DNA from 2 places in the Lichenicola sp. genome. Region 1 is predicted to be linked to the other one. Evidence: riboswitches for the same ligand, from Rfam matches in the RefSeq annotation. Region 1 holds a riboswitch; the other holds the start of a gene.
The links. Region 1 has a riboswitch for cobalamin ahead of ACOEQ2_RS03550 (DUF1636 family protein). Riboswitches for the same ligand answer to the same signal wherever they lie in the genome.
Positions count from the first base shown of each region.

Region 2: linked by a shared signal. The riboswitch ahead of ACOEQ2_RS13405 (HoxN/HupN/NixA family nickel/cobalt transporter) and the one ahead of ACOEQ2_RS03550 (DUF1636 family protein) in region 1 are both predicted to bind cobalamin.

Region 1 is NZ_OZ240671.1:723,872-732,070, reverse strand. It holds gene cobG (precorrin-3B synthase) at 1-148, opposite strand, end outside; gene cobN (cobaltochelatase subunit CobN) at 145-3,492, opposite strand; gene cobW (cobalamin biosynthesis protein CobW) at 3,499-4,548, opposite strand; gene ACOEQ2_RS03550 (DUF1636 family protein) at 4,545-4,961, opposite strand; cobalamin riboswitch at 5,106-5,374, opposite strand; gene ACOEQ2_RS03545 (DUF1810 domain-containing protein) at 5,471-5,908, shown strand; gene ACOEQ2_RS03540 (hypothetical protein) at 5,905-6,387, shown strand; gene ACOEQ2_RS03535 (pyridoxamine 5'-phosphate oxidase family protein) at 6,440-6,925, opposite strand; gene ACOEQ2_RS03530 (peptidylprolyl isomerase) at 7,045-7,938, shown strand; gene ACOEQ2_RS03525 (methyl-accepting chemotaxis protein) at 8,023-8,199, shown strand, end outside.
Region 2 is NZ_OZ240671.1:2,954,802-2,963,000, forward strand. It holds gene ACOEQ2_RS13395 (outer membrane protein assembly factor BamD) at 1-30, opposite strand, end outside; gene lpxC (UDP-3-O-acyl-N-acetylglucosamine deacetylase) at 110-1,105, opposite strand; gene ACOEQ2_RS13405 (HoxN/HupN/NixA family nickel/cobalt transporter) at 1,289-2,350, opposite strand; cobalamin riboswitch at 2,388-2,636, opposite strand; gene ACOEQ2_RS13410 (methyl-accepting chemotaxis protein) at 2,731-4,716, opposite strand; gene ftsZ (cell division protein FtsZ) at 4,881-6,479, opposite strand; gene ftsA (cell division protein FtsA) at 6,567-7,976, opposite strand; gene ACOEQ2_RS13425 (cell division protein FtsQ/DivIB) at 7,973-8,199, opposite strand, start outside.

The DNA of each region.
Region 1 (8,199 bases):
CATTGCCGAAGCGCCCCGCAGCCTCCGCCACCTGGCGTGCCGCACCGGATGTCAGCCGCGATGCGAACGGCTTGATCCGCAGCAGCAGCCCATCACCAGATGCCATCGGCTCGAACAGGCTCGGGCACCAGCCGCGGATCATGCTCATGCGCCGACCGCCGCCGGAACGCCGATGCTGTTGCGTCGTGGCTGCCACAGGCCCCGTGCGCGTGCCTCCTCGAACCGCGCCGCCATCGCCGCGCGCGCCTCCGGATTGGCCGCGCGCAGGAACCCGTCCACCGCCGCATCGCCGAGTGTCGCGTCGAACACCAGCTCGAACTGGCGGTCGTATCGTCCGGGTATCGTGGCCGCGAACCCGTGCAGCGCGTCGAGCGCATGCGCGATCTCGGCGCCACCCTGGTAGCCGTGCCGCATCATCCCGGCGATCCAGGCCGGGTTCGCCGCACGCCCGCGCACCACCCGCGCCACCTCCTCGGCGACGCTCCGGATCCGCGGCTGGTCGGGGCGCGAGGTGTCGGCGTGATACAGCGCCGGTGTCGCTCCGAGGGCAGCGGCGGCGGCGGCGAAACCGCCCTCGTGCGCGGCGGCATCCAGCCCGTCGAGCAGGTCGGTCTCGGCATGGTCCTGGGTGTGCACCAACGCCTCTGCCGCGGTCACGGCACGGACGAACCCGTCTGCATCTGCCAGGCCATCCGACGCACCGCCATAGCCCCAGCCGGAGCCCTCCAGATAGGCGCGTCCGAGTTCGTCGCGCTGCTGCCAGTCGCCGCGCGCGAGCCGGTCCTCGACCCCGGTGCCATAGCTTCCAGGCGCCGGGCCAAAGATCCGCGATGGCGCCGGCTCGCCATGTGCCACCGCCAGCGGGTTCCAGGCCGCATCCTCCTCGCGGGCGGCCACCGCACCCACCGCCTGGTCGAACAGCGCGATCTGGGCCGGGAACGCGTCACGGAAGAAGCCGGAGATCCGCAGCGTCACATCCACCCGTGGCCGGTCCAGCACCGCCAGAGGCACGATCTCGAACCCCGACACACGACCGGATCCGATGTCCCAGGTCGGGCGCACCCCCATCAGCAGCAGCGCCAATGCGAGATCCTCGCCGCCGGTGCGCAGGCTGGTGGAGCCCCACAGATCGATCACCACGCGCCGCAGCCAGTCGCCCTCGTCCTGCCGGTGCCGGTCGAGCAACGCCGCCGCCGCCTTCTCCGCCAGCACCACGGCCGCCCGGGTCGGGATCGCCCGCGGATCGACGCTAAACAGGTTGCGGCCCGTCGGCAGCACGTCGGCACGGCCACGGGTCGGGGCGCCGGCCGGGCCGGGCTGAATGAACCGGCCATCCAGCGCGTCCAGCAGCGCCTTCGACTCGGCCGCCGGACTGGCCCCGAGTGCGGCCGCCAGCACCGCCGGATCGGCGTCGGGCAACGTGCGGCACATCCCGTCGAGCAGCGCCTGCGCATGGCGTGGCGGCTTGCCGAACACGTGCAGCCCGTCGCGGATCTGCAGCTCCTTCACGTCACAGAGGTATGCGTCCAGCCGCGCCAGGGTGTCGGCATCGTCGTCGCCGGGGTTGGCGCCGCTTTCCGCCAGCAGTCCGGTGCTGCCTGCGCGGTCGAGGATCTCGCCGCGCAGGATCTCGCCGCGCCGGCGATCGAGCCCGTCGGCGGCGGCGTAATCGTCGATCAGCCGCTCCAGCTCGAGTGCGGCGCCATGCGAGCCGGCACTGGCGATCGGCGGCGTCAGATGGCCGATCGTCACCGCACCGAGCCGACGCTTGGCCGCCGCCGCCTCGCCCGGGTTGTTGACGATGAACGGGTAGATCACCGGCAACCCCCGCAGCAACGCCACCGGCAGGCAGTCATCCGACAGTGCCGTGGCCTTGCCGGGCAGCCATTCCAGCGTGCCGTGGGTGCCGAGATGCACCATGGCATGGACGTCCAACTCGTGCCGCAGCCAGAGATGGAAGGCGAGATAGCCGTGCCGGGCGGGGGTGTCGGGGTCGTGGTAGCTGGTGCGGCGGTCGGCCAGGCTGCCGCGGTCCGGCTGCACCGCCAGGACCAGCCGGCCGAGCCTTGCGTGGCGCAATGAGAACTGCCCGTCACACACCGAGGGGTCGGCGTCGGGCGGGCCCCAGGCGGCGAGCGTGGCGTCGCGGATCGTGGCCGGCAGCGTCGCGAACAGCATGTCGTACTCGGCCAGGCTCAGGAACGGCGTGGCGGGCGCGTGGCAGAGCAGCTGGGTCAGCGCGTCGGCGTCCGGGGGCGTGTCGGTCTCGTAGCCGGCCTCGCGGAGCAGCGTCAGGATCGACGACAGGCTGGCGAAGCTGTCCAGGCCGACGGCGTGGGCGATCTGGCCGCCGATCGCCGGATAGTCAGAGAGCACGATCGCCACCCGGCGTTCGCAAGCGGGTGTTTCCGCCAGCCGCGCCCACCCCGCGGCGCGATCCGCGGCCAGCGCGATCCCGCCGGCATGCGGCTGGTTCTTCACCTGCGCGTGGTCCGCCAGATCCGAACTTTCGGCCACCTTGAACGAGATCGCCGACGCCAGCAGCCGGCCATCGAGCTCTGGCAGCACCACCTGCATCGCGAGGTCGGTCTGCGACAGCCCGCGCCGGCTCGAGTGCCAGGCCACTTCCCCGGCCACCGCCTGCACCAGCTGCAGCACCGGTGCATCGGCCGCATCCAGCGGTGATCCGGCCGTCTCGTGGCGGGCGGAGAAGAAGGTCGCGTTCAGCACCACGCGCGGCCGGGTCAAACGTAGCCGGTCGGCAACGAAAGCGGCCGCTGCGGGGTCCTTCAGCGAGGCCGCAAAGATCAGTTCCGGCGCCAGGCCCCGGGCCTCCAGCGCGTCGGCCAGCGCCTGGAACGGGGCGATGTCGCCGGCCATCAGGTGTGAGCGATAGAACAGGATCGTCGCCCGCGGCCGGCCGTCCAGTGGCGCGCTGCGGTGGATCCCGGCTGTCGGCACCGGCGCCGGGTGCATGCCGTCATCGGGACCGCGCCCGGCAAGATGGGCCAGCAGCCTGAGCGCCGCGGTGATGTTGTCCGGGCCACCCTCGGCGAGAAATCCGTCGAGGCGCGACACCATGTCCGTGGGCACGGTCGAGAGCTCGGCCAGCCGCGGGTCGTTGCGGACGTCGCCCGGCACCAGGACGAGCGGCACGCCATGCCGCCGGCAGGTCGCCGCCAACTCCTCCGCCCCGTAGCGCCAGTAATCCAGCCCGCCGAGCAGCCGCACCAGCACGCAGCGCGAGCCGGCGATGGTGTCCTCGGCATACAGGTCCACCGACATCGGGTGGCGCAGGCGCGCCAGATTGGCCAGCCGGAGCGTCGGGCGCGGGTGTGCGGCGTCGTCCGGCAGGCGCTGCCAGGCTGCGGCCAGCGTCGCCAGGTCGCTGTCGGAGAACGACAGGCAGACGATGTCCGCCGGCGCATGGGCGAGATCGTCCGCCTGGTCCTGCTCGTCCAGCGTGCGGATCTCGCGGACCAGCAGGTGCATCGGCTTCTATCCGGCGCCGTTGATCGTGGCCTCGATGGCGGCGCGGTCGAGCCCCTGCCGGCCGATCACCACGATGCTGCCCTGGCGCGGCTCGGCCTCGCCCCAGGGCCGATCGAACTGGCGCCGGAAGCGGGTACCGACGCCCTGCACGGCGAGCCGCATCGCCTTGCCGGCCACTGCGGCGAACCCCTTCATGCGCAGGATGTCGTGCGCGTGGGTGGCCGCGACCAGCCGGGCGATCAGCGCGTCGGTGCTGTCCTGCAGACCGATCGGCACCACGAAGCTCTCGAAATCATCGTGCTCGTGGGCGCCGTCCATGGCGTCGTGGTGCGACGGCCGGGCCGCCAGGTCGTCCTCGGCGCGCGAGTCCAGTCCCAGCAGCACCGCCGGATCGAGCCGGCCCTCCGACGTGCGCACGAGCTTCACGGCGCGCGGGATGCTGCCGGTGATCGCCGCCGCCACCGCATCGACCTCGCTCTCCGTCAGCAGATCGGTCTTGTTCAGCACCACGAGGTCCGCCGACATCAGCTGGTCCTCGTACACCTCGGCCAGCGGATTGTCGTGATCCAGCGACGGGTCGGCGGCGCGCTGGCGGGCCACTTCCGCGGGGTCGTCGGCAAAGCGCCCGGCATGCACCGCCGGCGCGTCCACCACGGCAATGACCCCGTCCACGGTCAGCCGGGTGCGGATCGACGGCCAGTTGAACGCCTTCAGCAGCGGCTTCGGCAAGGCCAGCCCGGAGGTCTCGATGACGATGTGCTCGGGCGGATTGGGCCGGCTGACGAGCGCTTCCATGGTCGGCAGGAAGTCGTCGGCGACGGTGCAGCACAGGCAGCCATTGGCCAGCTCGACGATGTCCTCGTCGTCGCAGCCGGTGATGCCGCAGGCCCGGAGCGTGTCGCCGTCGATCCCCAAGGCGCCGAACTCGTTGACGATCACCGCGATCCGCCGGCCGCCGGCATGCTCCAGCACGTGTCGCAGCAGGGTGGTTTTCCCGGCCCCCAGGAAACCGGTGATGATGGTCGCGGGGATCCGGCCGGGCGCGGTGGCACTCATGCCGCCTGCTCCACGCGGGAGTGATCGGGAGCCGGCGGGACGCGCCCGAGGATCATGCTGGCCAGCGACGCAGGTCGGCGGGACGGCATCACCGTGCCGGTCTTCGAGGTCGCGTAGGAGCCGGCGAAAGTAAGCAGGTCGGCGGCCATGTCCGGGGTGAGGCGGCCGAGCAGGTAGGTCCACTTGTCCGGCATTGCGATCGCGGCGGAGCAGCCGTCGTTGCAGACGGCCAGGCATTCCACCGGCAGCAGCTGCACCGGCGCGTCGCCAGCCCCTGCCTCCTCCAGCAACGCCACCAGCCGGTCATGCAGCACCTGGCCCGGCACCGGGACACCGTCCAGCTTCTCGGTGCCGGCGCGGCAGGTGACGCACACATGCAGCACGGGCTTCGATGCAACCACGGATTCAGGCACGGACAACCCCTCGACGCAGCAGCGGCTCCGGACCATCCGGACGCGCAGGGGGTACTGACCGCCCCCGGCTGCCCGGAGGTCGACATCACACGCGATATCGCTGCGCCCGGGCACCCCGCCAGACGACACGGTTTGGTCCGCGGCTTGTGGGCCGCGCGCGATGGCAGGTCTCCTGGCTCACGGATCCGGACACGTCCGATCACTCGGACATGCCCACACATCCCGTCGACCTTCCCGGCAATCGTTCCCGATCCCCAGTGGTGCTGCGCGTCACCCGGCATTGTCTTTGCCAGGTTCGGCGACGGAATGCTCACCGCCTACAGTTGCGGGGGCAGCGACGGATTGAGGCCGGAGCCCGCACCGTCTTCCCTATTCACCCTTCTCTCGAAGGGACCATCAGCCGGCAATCTAGGCGTCGCGGCGCGCTCGCGTCAAAGCCTCGTGTGCAGGCCGTTCTCGTGCGAGCCAGCTCTTCCTGCAGCGAGCGGTGGCGATGTAGCGTCCGGAGTATGGCACAGCCAGTCGATCTCGACCGCTTCATCCAGGCCCAGGATCCGGTATTCGAACGGGTGCTCGAGGAGCTTGGAGCCGGCGAGAAGCGCTCGCACTGGATGTGGTTCGTATTCCCGCAACTGGCCGGACTCGGCCACAGCCCGATGGCACAACTCTACGCGCTCGCCTCGCTCGAGGACGCCCGCGCCTATCTCGCGCATCCGGTGCTGGGTGCCCGGCTGATCCGGTGCACCGAGCTGGTCAACGCGGTGCAGGGTCGGTCGATCAACCGCATCATGGGCAGCCCCGACGACATGAAGCTGCGCTCCTCGATGACCCTTTTCACAGCCGCGCAATCCGGGGTCGACCCTGGTTCGAGCCCGTTCCAGGCTGTCCTGGACCGCTATTTCGAGGGCAGGCCGGACAGCCTGACCCTCGAGTTGCTGGCCGGATGAAGCCTCCTCCGCGTCGCCGTCCGGGAACGCTGCGCCGGGCGCTGGTCTCCGGCACCGTGGCGAGCGTCACTTCGAGCATCGCGCTCGCCGTCATGGCTCGGATCGACAAGAAGGGCATGCTGCAACCGGTCAACGCCACCAGCCACTGGCGCAACGGCGAGCAGGCTGCGTCGGTCAAGCGCGCCGACTACACGCACACGGTCGTCGGATACGCAACGCATCATGCGGCGACGATGTTCTGGGCAGTGTTGTTCGAGCGCTGGATCGGATCACGCCCTCCAGGCAGCTTCCCGGCCATGCTGCGAGACGCGGCAGCGATGTCGGCACTCGCCGCCGCGATCGATTACGGCCTGACGCCGAGGCCGCTCACGCCGGGCTGGGAGTCCGTTCTGTCAGGCCGCGCCATGGCGGTGGGCTACGGCGCCCTGGCGATCGGGTTGGCGGCCGGCGCCTGGAGCAACCAGAACCGCCACCCCTGAAGGCGTCCCGACCCACGCGATGCCGGGTCCGCCCTCGGTGGGCGCGGGCTGATCAGTCCAGGCTCACCTTCTTGTTCTCGCCACCGGCCGGCGGTGTGCCGGTCAGCTTGGCCTTCAGGTAGCCGTAGGCGTGCACCATCTTGGAGTTCGGCGCGTCCCAGTATTCCGCTTTCGTGACCTCGATCCGCAGCAGTGCCACATCCGGATCGTCCTTGCCGTTCGGGAACCAGGTGGTGAGGATCTCGGACCAGTGCGCGTCGATTGTCGCCCTGTCCTGCACCAGCGTCGCCTTGCCGGACATCGAGACGTAGTTGGCGAGCTTGGGGTCCGCGTAGGTCACGCCGACCCGGTGATCGCTGCCGACCTCATCCACCTTGTGCGAGCTGGCGCTGGTGAAGAACCACAGCGTGCCGTCGAACGAGTCCTGGCTCGCCGCCATCGGCCGGGCGCGCAGATCGTCGCCATCCTCGGTGGTCAGCATGGCGAACTTGGTCGACTTCATCATCTCCCACAGCTTGTCGATCTGATCCTGATCCATGTGTAGGCTCCCTCATATCCACTGCCGGTAAGAGGAGTCGGCGGGCCGAAAGGTTCCGACGGCGGCCATCTCCCGACCATCCGACGGCGTCCGAGGGGGCCCCTGTGCGAGGAACGATCATGGGTCTGCGCGGCAGCCTGCTTCCGTTGGCCGCGGCACTGCTGCTCGCCGCCGCCGCTCCGGCGCCACTCACGCCCGCCCAGATCGTCGCGGCCGCCCCGGAGGCCGCCTGGCAGCCGGTGGCCGCGGACGACCTCCTGGTGATGCAGCTCGGCACCGGGCAGCGGATCGTGATCCAGCTCGCACCGGATTTCGCGCCGGCCCATGTGGCCAACATCCGCGCCCTGGCCCGGGCGAAATGGTGGGACGGGGCTGCCATCGTGCGGGTCCAGGACAACTACGTGGTGCAGTGGGCCAGGATGCCGGAAGGCCAGCCCTTGCCGCCCGGGGTGGCAGCACATCCGCCTGCCGAATATGACCGCGACGCGAGCGGGATGGCGATGCGGCCGCTCTCGCTCCAGGGGGCCGATGCGGACGCCTACGCACCTAAAGTGGGGTTCGTGCAGGGCTGGCCAACGGCGGGTGACGGCTCGCGGATCTGGCTGGCGCACTGCTACGGCATGGTCGGCGTCGGCCGCGACATGCCGCCCGACACCGGCGACGGCAGCGAGCTGTATGCGGTGAACGGCCAGGCGCCGCGCCAGCTCGACCGCAATATCGCCCTCGTCGGACGCGTCGTCGACGGCATGCCGGTGCTCGGCGCATTGCCACGCGGGACGGCCGATCTCGGATTCTACGCCGAGGCCGGCCAGCGGATCCCGATCCGCAGCATCCGGGTCGCCAGCGACATGGCACAGGCAGACCGTCCGGTGATCGAAACGATGCGCACCGACACACCAAGCTTCGACAGCTATCTCGATGCGCGCGCCAACCGCCGCGACCGGTTCTTTGTCAGGCCCGCTGGCGGCGTCGACCTGTGCAACGCGCCGGTCCCGACGCGAACCGTCCGCTGAACGAGGCCCTTGCGTTAACGATGTCTTCGCTTGTCGGCCCGTATGCTCTACCGAGATTGATCCCGGAGATGAGCAGTGTCGGTCGTGAGCAGACTCCAAAACTTGCGTATCCGCACCAAGATCTTCGTGTCGTTCGGCATCGTCCTGGCATTGCTGGCGGGGTTGGGCGCCACGGCCCTGCAGCGCCTGTCGTCGGTCGACACGACGATCACTGATGTCGCCCACAATGCCATGCCGAGCGTCTTCGCGCTGTCCGACATG
Region 2 (8,199 bases), 1.9 Mb from region 1:
CCGGGAGACATGCAACGTGTGGGACGACATAGACCTGCCGGCGCTATAGTGGGGGACCGCCTTATATCACGCGGCCGATCCGGGAGAAGCCGTTCCCGGCAGCCTGGTGTCAAGCCGCCGCCTGCTCGAGGTGAGCGGAGCCGGACAGGCGCCAGGCGCTGCGATCGGCCAGAAGCGCCCGCAGCAGCCGGTTGTTGAGCCCGTGACCCGAGCAATGGCCGATGAAGACCCCGCGCAACGGATGCCCGGCCAAAGCCAGGTCGCCGATCGCGTCCAGCATCTTGTGGCGCACGAATTCGTCCGGCCGACGCAATCCGGCCGGGTTGAGCACGCTCCCGCCATCGACCACGACGGCGTTGTCCAGGCTGCCACCGCGAGCCAACCCGGCCTGTCGCAACGCCTCAATCTCGCTCCGCAGGGTGAAGGTGCGGCAGTCGGCGAGTTCGTTACGGAAGCCCTGCTCGCTGAGCCGCATGGTGTAGGCCTGGCAGCCGATCGCCGGGGCCTCGAAGGCGATCGACAACGACAGTGACAGCCCGGCGCCGTGTGATGGCCGCAACTCGGCGAATGCCCCTTCGTGCTCGACACGGACGGACTTGAGCACTTCGATCACGCCACGCGGCGCGGACTGCTCGACCCGGCCTGCGCAATCGATCAGGAACACGAACGGCGCGCTGCTGCCGTCCAGCACCGGCACTTCCGGGCCATCCAGCTCGACCAGCACATTGTCGATCCCGCAGGCGGAAAGCGCTGCCATGAGATGCTCGACCGTCGCGACGCGCGCCTCCGGGCAAGAACCAGGCGCGACGACGGTGCAGAGGCGCGTATCGATCACGGAGTCGTAGCCGGCCGGAAACGTCTGACCAAGGTCGGTGCGGCAGAACAAGACGCCAGCATCCTCGGCCGCCGGGCGAAGGGTGAGCGTCACCGGCTGGCCGGAGTGGAGCCCGACCCCGGTGCAGGAGATCGCGTTGCCGAGCGTGTGCTGCCGGGCAGCCCTGGAGCGGAGCGGGAAGCTCGAGACAACCGGGCCCGCATCGATCTCTGACAGGTATTCCGGCTCACGGACGATTTCGCCGACCAGACCGGAGGACATGCCATCCATTGATTAACCCCTGTAGCGCGCCGGTGTGAGACGCTCGAAAAGCAACGATGTCCCAACGATGGCTCTAGGCGGTTTGCCGCATCGGCCGCCAGTCAATCATTATTGCCGAGTATTTCGACGCAAACCATTGATTTTGAATGATGATTCTGACGGCGGCCGCGGATTTCGCGCTCCTGATCCGGATCAGAGGCTGCCGGAGAGCTCGATGCTGTCCAATCCCTTGTAGCGGTAGATCACGATCGAACCGACCCAGGCGGCGATGAAGACGCCGATGATGATGAAGCCGAGACCGTTGAAATTCTCGTTCAGGGAGCCGACCGCGTTCCAGAACCAGCCGGTCAGGCTGAGCTGGTCGCCGATCAGTCCGAGCGCCTCGATGCCGCCGATCAGGATCGCCACGATGACCGACACCAGGGTGATGGTGAGGTTGTAGTACAGCTTCCGGATCGGCTTGATGAAGGCCCAGTTATAGGCGCCCAGCATCAGCACGCCGTCGGTGGTGTCGATCAGCGACATGCCGGCGGCGAACAGCGCCGGGAACACCATGATCGACCAGATCGACACGCCCTGTGCAGCCTGCGTTGCGGAGATGCCCAGCAGCGCCACCTCGGTCGCGGTGTCGAAGCCGAGGCCGAACAGGACACCCAGCGGATACATGTGCCAGCTGGTGGTCACCAGCCTGAAGAGCGGGCGGAACAGCCGCGCCAGCACGCCGCGATTGTTGAGCAGGAGGTCGAAATCCTCATCCACGTAGCGGCCGCCGGCCCGGACATGGCGATAGGTGCGCCACACCGACCGCAGGATGACCAGGTTGGCGGCGGCGATCACGAACAGGAACAGCGCCGAAACGAGGGTGCCGACGACGCCGCCGACGCTCTTGAACTGCTGCAGGTGGCTGCTCATCAGCGTCGCGGTGGCGGCCACCCCGGCGGCCGCCAGGACCACCACCGTCGAGTGGCCCATGGCGAAAAAGAATCCGACGCTGACCGGCCGCTTGCCCTCCTGCATCAGCTTGCGGGTGACGTTGTCGATCGCCGCGATGTGGTCGGCATCGACGGCATGCCGGAGCCCGAAGCCATAGGCCAGCAGCGCCGTGCCGAGCATCAACGGGTGCTGGCGGAACACGATCAGCGCCCACAGCCAGGCCGCGACGTTGGCGGTGATGAGGAGGCTGTAGATCCCGATCAGGGGCACGCGCAGGCTGTGCGCGCGCTCGTCGAAGATGCGTCCGAGGAATGCCGGCATCGTCTGCTCCAGCCTCCGATGCACCCCGCCCGGCGGCGATCGATCGTCCGACGACGGCAGGTCTCCTGGCTCGCGGCTCGAGCATTGCCGGTCCTGCCTTCCCGAACCCCGGCCGGGGCTCAGTGGCCTGTCACATCGCGTCAAGCGGGGTGGCAGACGGACCGGAAACTTGCCGCTGACAGTTGCGGGGGCAGCCGCCGACTTGCCTCCGGACGATCTGTCCAGCCAAGGCGCACGGCGTTCCCTTTTCACCCGCTCGCACGGGACCATCGACCGGTCACGCTTGACCCATCCGGCCCCGACCGGCAAGCGGATTTAGCGTGAACGCCCGGTTGTCGCAGCCTGGTCCGGGCGCGCGGCTTCGCAGCCAGGCTGTCGTATCAGGCGGCGCGCACAGCCTGCGTGAAGTGCCCGATGGTCGCCGCAAGGGAGGCCGCACGGAGCCTCATGTCGCTGGCGGATGCGAGCACCTGGCTGGCTGCCGCACCGGTTGCGGAGGCGGCCTGATCGACGTCGGTCACGGCGGTGCTGACGATCGCGGTATCCCGCGCGGCGGTCTGGATGGTGCCGGCGATCTCGTGTGCCGCAGCGCTCTGCTCCTCGACGGCGAGGGTCATCGAGCTCGAGATGCTGCTGACCTCCTCGACCACGAGCCCGATGCTGGCGATCGCCGCGACGGCCTCCTGGGTGGCCTTCTGGATGCGCTCGATATGCTTGCCGACATCTGCGGTCGCCGAGGTGGTGCTGTTGGCCAGCAGCTTCACTTCGCCTGCAACCACCGCGAAGCCCTTGCCCGCTTCGCCGGCCCGGGCGGCTTCGATGGTCGCGTTCAACGCCAGCAGCTTGGTCTGCGAGGCGATGCCGTCGACCACCCTCACCACGACGCCGATCGCGTCGGCCGCCTCGGCCAGGGAGTGCACGATGGTGTCGGTGCGCCGGACATCCTCGGCTGCGGCTCCAGCAGCCTTCGCGGTCATTCGGGTCTGTCGCGAGAGCTCACTCGTTGACGCACTCAGTTGCTCAGCCGCCGCGGCGACCGTCCGGGCTCCCAGCGAGGCGCTGTCGGCGGAACGCGCGACCAATCGGGTCTGACCGCTCGTGCGTTCCGCGGACAACGTCATCGACGTCGCCGCCGCTTCGAGCTCGCCGGATGCTGCGGCCAGCACGGACGTCATGTCGGCAGCCTCGGTCTCGAAGCTCTGGATGAGCTGCTCGAGACCAGCCGCTCGACACGCCTTGGCCTCTCGGTCGGCAAGCTCGGCTGTCGCCAGAGCATCGGCCTCGAGCATGTTGTTCCTGAACACCTGCACGGCCCGGGCCATGCTGCCCACTTCGTCGCGTCGCCCGAGCCCGCCGACAATCGCCGTGAGATCGCGCTCTGCCAGCCTGCGCATGGTTTCGGTCAGGGCGCGCAACGGCCCGACGACGCCGCGCTGGACGACCACGAGCACATAGGCAACCGCGGCCATGAACAACGTGAGGGCGATCCCTGCGCTGGACAGCTCCGTCCGGCGGAAGCCGGCGATCCGCGCCTTCAGCAGATGCTCGACCTCGACGGCAGTGGCGGCACTCGCCGTCGTCACCGCCTCCAGCGCCGGCAGCGTGACGAGAGGGGCTCCGGCGAGACCGGCATGGTCACCGAGTGACGTCAGGAATACCGTCGATGTCGCGACCACGTCTGCAATCGTGGGTCGCATGACAGGGTCGACCGTCTTGTCCGGGTTGCCGACTGCAGCGCTCTCGAGATCGCCGGTCAAGGCGTCGAGGATCGGCCGGAGCGATCCGGTCTGCACGCCGATATCCACCTTGCTGTCGACTGCGTCCTGGTGGCCGGCATGGCTCGTGACGGCGTTCGCCACGGAGGCGATACCGGCAACGATGCTCGGCAACTTCACCGTCAGGATGTCCTGGCTGTAGAAGCTGTCGAGGTCGGGATCCAGGGTCAGGTTGGAGCCGTCGGCGGCCTTGCCGATCAGATCCGCCGCCGCTTGGACTGCAGCACCCCGATCCGTTCCGGCGAGCGCCTTCAGAAGTGCTGCGGTGGATGCGGCCGTGCCCAATCCCGCACCACGCGCAGTCTCGTTGGCACTCGCCTGCGGGGCCAGTCCGTTCATGTCCGCATCACGGACCAGCGCATCCTGCAAGGCGCGAACGTCACCGACGAAGCGGACGCCGGCGATCTCCTTGCGGGCGAATGCGATGCTGGTCTGACGGTCGGAGAGCGTCTGGTAGCCGAGATAGCCGATCGGCAGCAGGAACAGGGCATAGGCGATCGCCAGCTTGGCAGAGATGCTGAGATCAAGACGCGGTCGGGTGGCACCGGACGCAGCCCGGCCGATCGTTCGGTGGTCGCTGGACGCCGGCATGTTCCCGTTAATCCCGTCAGGAAATGATCACCCGTCCACCATGCGCCTGAAGTCTTAAGCAATCGTTTCCGCGGCGGCGGATGCGAAGAGGGCTCCGGAGCATGTGCTGCCCCGGAGCCCTGTAATCCCCGATCGGCGCGGCCGGGATCGTCCCGGCCGGCGGCTCAGCTGGACTGGCGGCGCAGGAAGGCCGGAATGTCGAGCCCGACTTCCTCACCGGCGGCCGGACGCACCGTGGCCGACGGGGTCGCTTCGGTCACGGTCGGCTCGGACCGCGTCGGAGTGCCTTGTGCCGGCTGGGCGGAGCGGCCGCGCAGGGCTCCCGTGACGATCCCGAACAGGCTGCGCGACGGTGCCGGTGCCGCGGGCTCGACCGCATTGCGCGGCGGCTCGGAGAACAACCCGGCGCGCGGCGAGGCCGGCCGCGCATTCGGCAGCTGGTGCGGGAGGGCGTGCGCGGACGGCGCCTGGGCCCCTGCCTCGACCGCGTAATGCGGCGCGGACGGACGCAGTGCGCCGATGCTGGTCGGCGCCGGCGAGGGTGCCGCATGCAACGACTGCATCATCGTGGGTGCTGCAGGCGCCGGTGCTGCGGCCGCAGCCTCGGCGAAACCATGTGCGGCCTGTGCGCTGGCCATGCCGCTCGGCTGGTTCAGCACGGGTGCCCCGATCGGCCCGGTATGGACCGGCTGATGCCCGCCGGTCTGCACTTCCGGCTGCGAAACCGCATGCAGCGGCACCGCACCACCGGCGCCGACCGCAACCAGGCGCGGGCGCTCGGCATGGGCCATCGGGGTGTCGATGCCGGTGGCCACCACGGACACCCGGACGCGGCCGGACAGGTTCTCGTCGATCGCCGAGCCGAAGATGATGTTGGCGTCCTCGGCGACCTCCTCGCGGATGCGGTTCGCCGCCTGGTCGACCTCGAACAGCGTCATGTCGTCGCCGCCGGTGATGTTGATCAGCAGGCCGCGGGCGCCAGCCATCGAGGTGTCCTCGAGCAGCGGGTTGGAGATCGCGGCCTCGGCGGCCCGGATCGCGCGGTTCTCGCCGTCTGCCTCGCCGGTGCCCATCATCGCCTTGCCCATCTCGGCCATGACGGTGCGGATGTCGGCGAAGTCGAGGTTCACCAGGCCGGGTGCGACCATCAGGTCGGTGACACCGCGCACGCCCATGTACAGGACGTGGTCGGCCATCTTGAAGGCCTCCTTCCAGCCGGTGCGCTCATTGGCCAGGCGGAACAGGTTCTGGTTCGGGATGACGATCAGCGTGTCGACATACTGCTGCAGCTCGGTGATGCCGGCGTCGGCCGCCTTGGAGCGGCGAATACCCTCGAAGGTGAACGGCTTGGTCACCACGCCGACGGTCAGGATGCCGCGCTCGCGGGCCATCCGGGCGATCACCGGAGCCGCACCGGTGCCGGTGCCGCCACCCATGCCGGCGGTGATGAAGATCATGTGCGCGCCGTCCATGTGACGGGCGAGCTCGTCGGCGGCCTCCTCCGCGGCGGCGCGGCCGATCTCCGGCTTGGCACCGGCGCCCAGGCCCTGCGTCAGGTGTGGCCCGAGCTGCACGCGGCGGTCGGCGCGGCTGTGGGTCAGCTGCTGCGCGTCGGTGTTGGCAACCACGAACTCCACGCCGGCGAGCTGCAGCTGGATCATGTTGTCGACGGCGTTGGTGCCGCCGCCGCCGACGCCGATCACGGTGATCCGGGGGGTGAAATCAGCGTAGGTCTGCTGCGGAATCGTCAGGTTCAAGGTCATGCTAGCGGTCTCCCCGGGTTCTGGAGGCTGGGTAGGCGGCCGCCGTCGGCCACCCGGTATGCAGGATCGGCACGATTCGCGTCATGCTCAGACACGCTCCCGCAGAAACTCGACGAGGCGTCGCACCAGGCCTGGCGGTCGCGGCTCGTTGAAATCGATGTCGTGCAAAGTCCGCCCGGCGCCGGCGGCCCAGGCGAGCAGCCCCACCGCCGTCGCAAAGCCGGGCCCGGTGGCGTTGTCGGGCAGGCCGCGGACGTTGATCGGCCGGCCGAGCCGCACCTGACGGTTCAGGATGCGCGCCGCCATCGGCGTGATCCCGTCGAGCTGGCTGGCGCCGCCGGTGAGCACCACGCGTCCGGCGGCAGCGCGACCGAGGCCGGCGCCTTCGAGCCGGTCGCGCACCAGCTCGAAGGTCTCCTCCAGGCGCGGCCGGATCACGCTGACGATCCGGCTCCGGGCCATGCGGGTGAACTGGTGCTCGTCCTCGCCGATCAGCTGCACGTTGAGCATCTCGCGCTCGTCGTCGGAGCTGCATTCGGCGTTGCCGTAGATCACCTTCAGCCGCTCGGCGCTGCCCAGGGGCGTCGAGATCATGCCGGCGATGTCCTTGGTCACGTGCAGGCCGCCGACCGGCAGCTGCGAGGTGTGCAGGATCTGGCCCTCGGCGAACACCGCCATCGAGGTGGTGCCGCCGCCCATGTCGACCACGGTGGCACCGAGCTCGCGCTCGTCCTCGACCAGCACGGACAGGCCGGAGGCGAGGGGGGCGGCGACCAGCTCGGTGATGTCGAGGTCGCAGCGCGCCAGCACGGCCGACAGGTTGCGCAGGCTCATCGAGGAGGCGTCGATCACATGCAGCCGGGCGGCCAGCTGCTCGCAATGGTGGCCGCGCGGGTCCTCGACACCGGTGGTCTCGTCGACGGAGAAGTTGAGCGGCAGCGCGTGGATGACGTCGCGGCCCTCGGAGGCGGCACGGTTGCGGCCCTCGTTCACCACGCGGCGGATGTCGGCGTCACTCACGACCCGGCCGCCGACCGGCCATCGCACGTTGAACAGCCGGCTCTCCGGCTGGCCGCAGGACAGGTTCACGGTGACGCTGCGCAGGTGGTGGTCGGCCTGGCTCTCGGCCTGTCCGACCGCGGCACGGATGGCGCGCTCGGCTTCGGCCAGGTCGGTGATGCCGCCGAGGCGCACACCACGCGAACGTTGCCAGCCGCAGCCCATGACCTTGAGCGTACCGTCGCTGTCCCCGCGACCGATCAGGCAGGTGATCTTGGTGGTGCCGATATCGAGCACGCCGAACACGCCAGGGCGGTACTGCCGCTTGCGAGAGGTCTGTGCGGTGTCGGGCGGCGGCAGTGCGAGCATCCGCGACTGCTCGGGGGCAGGTGCGGCCAGCAGCGGCAACGACGGGTCGGTGCGCGCCTCGACACGGGGCGTGCCGCGCGCGCCGCGGGGCCGGGTGCCGCGTGCAGGCGGGCGAACGAGCTCGTTCATGCGGGCCTCCTGGCGGTATCGGTGCGGGTGCCGTCGGGCTGCAACTGCCCTCCGGCCTGGCCGGTCACCTGGTTGCCGACCTGGCCGGTGCCGCGATTATCCGGGATCGGCTTGGCCGCGGGTGCACCGGGCACGCCGGGTGTGTCATCCGGGTTGGTGCCGCCAGTTGCCGCGTCGCCCGGCTCCGGGGCCGGCGCCGGACGGGGACGCACGACCAGGCGGT